DNA from 2 places in the Exiguobacterium sp. HSB13 genome. Region 2 is predicted to be linked to the other one. Evidence: predicted binding sites of a transcription regulator. Region 2 holds the regulator's gene; the other holds the start of a gene.
The links. The regulator Rex, encoded in region 2, represses fermentation and respiration genes when NADH is low (regulators of the CRP and FNR family bind a similar motif). The targets are predictions, from matches to a motif close to TTGTGAAATATTTCACAA.
Positions count from the first base shown of each region.

Region 1: ACZGCQ_RS07815 (cytochrome ubiquinol oxidase subunit I) is a predicted target of Rex. The motif match lies at 2,021-2,038, and genes of this name have one in related genera.

Region 1 covers NZ_JBUZOM010000001.1:1,444,093-1,448,308, reverse strand. The annotation lists gene ACZGCQ_RS07825 (LysR family transcriptional regulator) at 1-826, shown strand, start outside; gene ACZGCQ_RS07820 (N-acetyldiaminopimelate deacetylase) at 810-1,922, shown strand; gene ACZGCQ_RS07815 (cytochrome ubiquinol oxidase subunit I) at 2,157-3,554, shown strand; gene ACZGCQ_RS07810 (cytochrome d ubiquinol oxidase subunit II) at 3,567-4,216, shown strand, end outside.
Region 2 covers NZ_JBUZOM010000001.1:2,239,119-2,243,334, forward strand. The annotation lists gene ACZGCQ_RS11665 (S8 family serine peptidase) at 1-803, opposite strand, end outside; tRNA gene ACZGCQ_RS11670 (tRNA-Ala) at 1,028-1,103, opposite strand; gene tatC (twin-arginine translocase subunit TatC) at 1,209-1,988, opposite strand; gene ACZGCQ_RS11680 (twin-arginine translocase TatA/TatE family subunit) at 1,996-2,193, opposite strand; gene ACZGCQ_RS11685 (redox-sensing transcriptional repressor Rex) at 2,193-2,852, opposite strand; gene ACZGCQ_RS11690 (ATP-binding cassette domain-containing protein) at 3,020-4,216, shown strand, end outside.

The DNA of each region.
Region 1 (4,216 bases), 800 kb from region 2:
TGAACGATTATTCGTCTCGCAACCTGCACTTAGTCAACGTCTCGTTGCGATTGAACGACGCTGGGGAACAAAACTATTCATTCGTTCATCGCGTGGGTTAAGCATCACACCACAAGGAGAAAAAGTAATCGGTCTCGCAAAAGAGATGAATCGGAAGGAACTCGAGTTAAAAAGTGAATTGACGGCAGAAGAGGGTGCTGTTTATGGAACGCTTCGAATTGCCGTCGCTTCCATCATGGGGCAATACTGGCTCCCGCGTGTATTGAAACGATTCGTTGAGCGTTATCCGCATGTCCGTGTCCAGCTTGTCACGGGATGGTCCAGTGAGATGATGCGTCATATGTTAGAGGAACATTTTCATATCGGGATCATTCGTGGAAACCCGGACTGGAAAGGTGTTAAAGAACGTCTTTTCTCGGATCCGCTCTATTTAGTCGATAGTGAGTTGACGTCAATCGAACAGTTACGCGTGACGGATCGACCATTCATCCAGTTCAAGAGTGATTCAACGTACTATCAAGAAATTTTAGAATGGTGGCAAGATCGGTTCGCAAGTCCACCATCTCGGACGCTGGTCGTCGATCAAATCGAGACATGTAAGCAGATGGCTCTACATGGAATTGGATTTGCGATTTTACCCGAGTCGACGATCCAACAATCAAATGAAGTCATGCAGCTTCCGTTAAAAACATCGTCTGGAAAAATATTAAAGCGAGATACATGGATTTTGTCTACGGAATCGATGCTTGAACTAAAACAAGTTCAAGCATTTTGGGATATCGTAAAAGAAGAAGGAGGAAGTCAGTCAGATGGAATACGCCATTGAAATGCGGCGCGCGCTTCATAAAATACCAGAACCAGGGTTCAAGGAATTTAAGACGCAAGCTTTTATATTGGAACAAATTCGTGCCTATCCACCAGATCGTGTCACGTATGACACGTTTGAAACGGGTGTTTTCGTTCGAGTGAAAGGATTGACTGGGAATCGGACGATTGGATACCGGGCAGACATTGATGGGTTACCGATTGAAGAAGCGACAGGTCTTCCGTTTTGCTCGGAACATCCAGGCTTCATGCATGCCTGTGGTCACGATATGCACACGTCGATTGCGTTGGGATTGATGAAACGAATCATTGAATTGCCGGTCATGGATGATGTCGTCTTTTTATTCCAACCAGCGGAAGAAGGTCCGGGCGGGGCAGAACCGATGATTAAAAGTCCGTTGTTTGAAAAATATCGTCCAAGTGAGATGTATGGTCTTCACGTCGCACCGGAGTATCCAGTCGGTACGATTGCAAGCCGTCCCGGTGTCTTGTTCGCGAGTGCTCGAGAAGTCCATATCACGATCTATGGTCAAAGTGGTCACGCGGCCTTTCCTCATTTGACGATTGATACGGTCGTCGCACAAGCAGCCTTAATCATGCAATTGCAAACAATCGTCAGCCGATCCATCAATCCGATGAACTGTAGCGTCATCACGATCGGAAAGGTCGATGCCGGGATTCGAGAAAACGTCATCGCCGGTAGAGCAGTTCTTGACGGTACGATGCGCGCGCTCAATGGGGAAGACATGGAAAAACTGGAACGACGCGTTCGTGACATCATTCGAGGAATCGAAGCTTCCTTTGGTGTCAAGATTGATCTGCAATTCGGAAATCGTTATTACGAGGTCGTCAATGACCGACACATCGTTGATAAATTTTCATCATTCGTCAAAATGAATGCGAACTACATTGAATGTGATGCAGCAATGACAGGAGAAGACTTCGGATTCATGTTGAAGGAAATTCCAGGGATGATGTTTTGGCTTGGAGTCGACAATCCGACATCTGGACTTCATCAACCAACCTTGAATCCGGATGAATCTGCGATTCCATTTGTGATTGATTTACTCGATCATTATTTCCGAGAATATGTTTAAAAAGTTTTATGAAATAATGAAGGACATTAAGCTTTCCCTTTCGAAATCAAGAATGGGAAAGCTTTTTATATATGTAAGAATAAGAGTTTTCGAACATTTTGTGAAAAAAATCACGTGCACATGTGAACAATTTGTTACATCAAACATTATAAACAGACATAAAGGGTTATGTTCTCTATGATACGGTTATAGACCATATAGAGAAGTATGTTTTAGGAAGAGGGGGCTATATACATGTTCAATGATCCCGTATTGCTCAGTCGATTGTTGACAGGGCTCACATTAGCGTTTCACATTATATTCGCGACGATTGGTGTCGGGGTACCGCTCATGGTACTCGCAGCTGAATTCATCGGTCTGAAACGCAAAGATCCGGATTATATTTTATTAGCAAGACGGTGGACGCGTGGATACGTCGTTACCGTCGCAGTCGGTGTCGTGACAGGGACGGCAATTGGATTGCAATTATCACTACTTTGGCCGTCACTCATGCAAGTGGCTGGTCAAACGATCGCATTACCACTGTTCATGGAAACATTCGCATTCTTCTTTGAAGCGATTTTCCTCGGTATTTACCTGTATACATGGGATCGATTCAAAAACCCATGGTTACACTGGTTGATCGGGATTCCGGTCGTCATCGGTGCGACAGCATCAGCATTCTTCATTACGACGGTCAACTCCTTCATGAACTCACCAGAAGGATTTAAGATCGTCAACGGAACGCTAACGCAAATTGAACCATTAAAAGCAATGTTCAATACAGCAACACCTACAAAAGCAACACACGTCATCGTATCGGCTTATTTGACAGTCGCCTTCATCTTGGCGGCAATCGCGGCGTTCCACTTACTCCGCAAAAAAACACTCTCAGCAGCGGAAACAGCGTATCACAAAAAAGCACTTCGCTTAACGGTTATGGCTGGATTGATTTTTGCCTTCTCGACGGCACTTGTCGGGGACTTCTCAGGGAAATACTTGGCGAAATATCAGCCAGAGAAACTCGCGGCTGCTGAATGGCATTTTGAAACGACAAGTGAAGCAGAATTGATCTTTGGTGGGATACTTGATCAGCAAGAAGACGGCAGTTATGAAATCAAGGGAGCCGTCAAAATCCCATATGCACTCTCGATCCTTGCGGGTGGAGCTCCAGATACAGAAGTCATTGGTCTAAATGAGTTCGCAAAAGAAGATCAAGCACCGCTGATCGTTCACTATTTCTTCGATATCATGGTTTCGATTGGTATGTATTTGGCTGCCATCTCTGCCTTGTTCATCTTGGCATTCCGGTTGAAAAAATTAAATCCTTATAACAAATGGATTTTAAGAGGTGTCTTCATCGGTGGACCTCTGGCGATGATTTCCATTGAAGCAGGTTGGATGTATGCTGAAATTGGTCGCCAACCTTGGACACTGTACGGCATCATGCGGACAGCAGATGCGGCGACGACATCAACTGCCGTCGGTCCGATGTTGATTCTATTCAGTGCCTTGTACTTGATGCTCGGTACGATTTGTACAGTCGTATTATTACGGATGTTCAAGAAAAACCCGGTTGGAAAAGAACTTCAAGAACTTGCTGAAAACCACCACGCGCGTGGGGAAGCTATGTTCGTGGATGATAACAAGTAAGGAGGGAACGATTTGGACGTTCAAACACTAGGAATTACGGTCCTTTGGACTTTCCTGTACGGATATCTCATCGTTGCCTCAATTGACTTCGGTGCTGGATTTTACGCCTTTTATTCAAAATATACGAAGCGGGATCATTTAACGAATCGATTGATTCTTCGTTATCTCTCACCAGTGTGGGAGGTAACGAATGTCTTCTTCGTATTCTTCTTCGTCGGACTAGTCGGGTTCTTCCCGGATACCGCTTACTATTTCGGTACGGCACTACTCGTGCCAGCCTCGATCGTTCTCGTATTGATTGCGATTCGTGGTAGCTTCTATGCATTTGCCAATTATGGATCAAACGACAGCATGTTCTATACGTTCTTATATGGAGCAACTGGTCTATTGATTCCGGCGGCGATGTCAACGACATTGACAATCAGTCAAGGTGGGTTCATTCGTAAAACGAATGAAACGGTTGAGTTTTTAGGAACAAAATTATTTACGAACTTTTACTCTTGGTCGGTCGTAGCACTCGCTATCGTATCCGTCCTCTATATCAGTGCGATGTTCCTCTTGTTCTACGCAGATAAAGCGAAGGATGAAGGGGCTACTCCGCTAATTCGTAAATGGGCACTCTTCTGGAGTGGTCCGACGATTCTTGTCTGTGCACTCGTCTT
Region 2 (4,216 bases):
CCGACCGTACCCGCGACGTGCATCCCGTGCATCGATGCGCCCGCACCTAAATCACGGATTTCGCTATCGTGATCGGCATAGTTATAGCCATACGGTACTTTTTCCGTGAAGTACTTTCCTTTTAAGCCTTTTGTTTCTTTCGCACTATCGACTTTTGAAGAAGTCAAATCGATCTTCGTCTCTGGGCTCAAGACCATGTCCTTATGCGACGGATCGATTCCTGTATCGATGACGGCAACGATCGTTCCTTCCCCTTTAAAACCATAGTCCTGCCATGTTTCCTTCGCATTGACCATGTCCTTGCTGTACAGCATGTCTGGCTTTGCACCTTTAGCAACTTCCGGACGCGCGTATTCATGGGCGATATGTACGCTCTTGACTCCGCTCAGTTGTTTAATGTCTTCGATGTCCCCGAACTTGACTTCACCACTGAATCCATTGATGACGGTTGTGAAGCTTTCCTTATATGTAACGGGAATCGCCTTTTTAGCGATGGCTGACTTGACTGATTTTTGGACGTTGACGAGGCGATCTTTGATCGACTCTTTTTCGGCATTGCTCAATGTGCTATACCGCTTGTTTTGAGCCTGGGCGATTTGAATCGCCGGCTTCTCTTCCATCTCGATGACGACACGGACTTTATCCGATTGTTTGTAGTTCTTCTCTTGCCCCGATTTCTTCAGCGAGAGCGCTTGCGGTTTTTGACCCGTTGCTTTGTCTTGCGACGACAGTGCACCTTGCGCACTGACTAGATTGGAAGACGTCATTAAGACGGCTGCCATAAGTGCAATCTTCTTCTTCATGCGTTCGTTTTCCCCTTTTCTGTAAAACCATAGTAGTACTACTGATAAAACAGTTAAACGAAAATTCTGTATATTTAGTTTAATGAATTTAATGGAAATAAACAATTTATATCTGTCTATTTTTTTAATTTATTTGTTTTTCATGACATTTTATATTTTTAAGGAATTTAACTGGGAGTAAAATAAAAACTCCTCGACGCCTCGAGGAGTTGGATATTTGGTATTGGTGGAGACTATCGGGATCGAACCGACGACCTTTTGGCTGCCAGCCAAACGCTCTCCCAGCTGAGCTAAGCCCCCATGAATTATCTTTAGTATACGCATCACTAACTGCTTTATCAATATAAAAAGAACGCTTTCACAAAAAAGAATCCCTTCCAAAAATCGTCGGAAGGAATTCACGATTCATTTATTCAATTCACGCATCAAATCCGCCTGTCGTTCAAGCTCTGCCTGTTGCTCGAGGATCAAGACCTTTTTGTACGTCCGCGCAGAAATCAAGATACTGATCTCATAGAGAACGAACAATGGAACCGAGATCATCAAGTGTGACGTCACGTCCGGCGGTGCGATCAATGCCGCAACGACGAACAGCGCAAAGTACGCATATTTCCGATTCTTTCGCATGAAATATGGCGTCACGAGACCAAGACGTGTCAGGAACATCGTCACGACCGGCAATTGGAACAGAAGACCAAACGGCATCGTCAAGCGGATTAAGAAACTGAAGTAGTTCTCGACTCCAATGACTTGTTCGATTCCGAGCTCTTTCCCGAGATCCGTTGAGACTTCAAGCAAGAAGGGAAGCAACCAGAAATACGAGAAGGCTACGCCAGCCAAAAATAGAAAGAAGATGACCGGAATATACGTCAATGTCGCTTTTTGCTCCTTGTCATAAAGTCCTGGTCGAACGAATGCCCAGAGTTGATACATCCAGAACGGTGACGCTAAAATCAGCGCAATGATGAACGCAAGATTCAAATACAACATTAAAGGATCGGCGACGTTGAAGGCATTCAAACCGATGCCGAGCTCTTTTAAGTCCGCTTGCAAGAAGCGAACGAGCGGTCGGACGAGCGGAAATGCGACAGCGAACAGGACGACGACGATGATAAGCGACCAGACGATCCGCTTGCGCAGTTCGTCAAGGTGCGACGTCATGCTTTGCTCTTGATCAACCGTCATGATTCAATCACTTCTCTTTCGGTTCGTCCTTTTTATCGTCGTCCATGATGCCGTTCGTGGCATTCTTGAACTCTTTCAATGTCTGACCCGCAGCGCGTCCGAATTCTGGTAACTTCTTCGGTCCGAAGATGATCAACGCGACGACCGCGATTAATCCAATGCTCGCTGGTCCGATACCTAGTGTGAGCGGGATAAGGTTTTCCATTATGATTTCACTCCTTCAGCTGATTGCGAATAATGCTTCATGAAATAAACTAACGACTGCAACTCGATCGATAAATCGATGTGATGGACCCGGACGCTCGCTGGCACGTTCAACCGCGCTGGCGTAAAGTTCAGGATGCCTGTCACACCATACTCGACTAACTCATCCGCTACTGACTGTGCGAACTGCGATGGAACCGTCAAGATGGCAACATCGACCTGATTCGCTTCGATTTGTTCTTTCATGTCCGAAACATGATAGATTGGAACGTCATGCGTCGTTGTTCCGACCTTCTCTTCGTCCGCATCAAACGCAACGACTATCCGAGTACTATTATTCTTTAAAAAGTTATAATTTGCAAACGCTGTTCCGAGATGACCGACCCCGATTAAGGCAACATTCGTCACCTCATCTTGATTCAAGGTTTTGCGGAAAAACGTTAAGAGATGTTGAACGTTATATCCATACCCCTTCTTCCCTAATGCCCCAAAGTAGGAAAAATCGCGACGAATCGTTGCTGAATCAACCTTCACCGCCTCGCTTAACTCAGCAGAAGAGACGCGGAGCTTGCCTGAATTGTATAAACTTTGGATGAAGCGATAATATAGCGGCAACCGTTTTGCTGTCGCTTGTGGAATTTTTGTGTCTGGTCCATTCATCCTGCAGTTCCCCCTTCGGCCACATCCATCGTGGCACCCAAATCTTTGCAAAAAGCTTTCTACTCTCCTTGATTGTAAACCACTTCACATAGAGTCACAAATAATATATTCCGCAGGACCTCGCGCTTTTGTTCGTGATAGACTAAAGGGTGGAAGGATGGATGGAAATGATACTCTTACAAGTCAATCAACTCTCGAAATCATTCGGCGTCGAGCCGATTTTAGAAAATATCAAACTGGAAGTACAAGAGCGGGATCGGATTGCGCTCGTCGGACGAAACGGTGCCGGTAAATCGACCTTGCTCAAAATCATCGCTGGTGAACTCAGTCATGACTCGGGCGACATCATGAAAGGCAAGGATGTCAAAATCGGTTATCTTGCACAAGACAGTGGTCTCGAATCGAATGAGACGATCTGGAACGAGATGCTGACCGTCTTTGAACATCTACAGGAACAAGAACGGACACTGCGCCGGATGGAAATCGAAATGGGCATGGAGCATATCTTGAACGACCCGGTCGCTTACGATCGTCTCTTGAAGACATACGATCAAGCACAACACGACTTCTCAGAAGCCGGTGGTTATCAGTTCGAAGCGAATATCCGCTCCGTCCTGCACGGCATGCGCTTTTATCCGGATGATTACTCGCGCCGGATTCAGACATTATCCGGTGGTCAACGGACACGACTCGCCTTAGCGAAGATGCTTCTGCAAGCACCAGAGCTCCTCATTCTTGATGAGCCGACCAACCACCTTGATATCGATACACTCGCTTGGCTCGAAAGTTACCTCGGCGGTTATCGTGGCGCCGTCCTGATCGTCTCACACGACCGGTACTTCCTCGACCAAGTCGTCAATGTCGTCTATGAGCTGTCGCGCAATGTCTGTCGTAAGTTCACCGGGAACTACACGAAGTACTTGGAACAAAAAGCGGCCTTGTACGATCAAGAAATGAAACAGTTCGAACAGCAACAAGAAGAAATCGCGAAGATGCAGGACTTCATTCAACGCAACATCGCCCGGGCGACGACGACAAAACGTGCCCAAAGTGTCCGGAAACGGCTCGAGAAGGTCGACCGACTCGACCGACCAGATGGGGATGAACGTAGCACGGTCCTGTCCTTCCCGATTGAAAAACAGAGCGGGAACGATGTTCTTCAAGTCAATCAACTGGCGATTGGTTACGAAGAAGCTGTCTCAAAAGACATCACGTTCCGCTTGCAACGCGGTGAATCACTGGCACTCGTCGGACCAAACGGAATCGGAAAGTCGACGCTCTTGAAAGTTCTCGTCGGTCGCTTACGCCCCCTATTCGGTGATTTCCGATTCGGAACCGGCGTCTCGATCGGATATTACGATCAA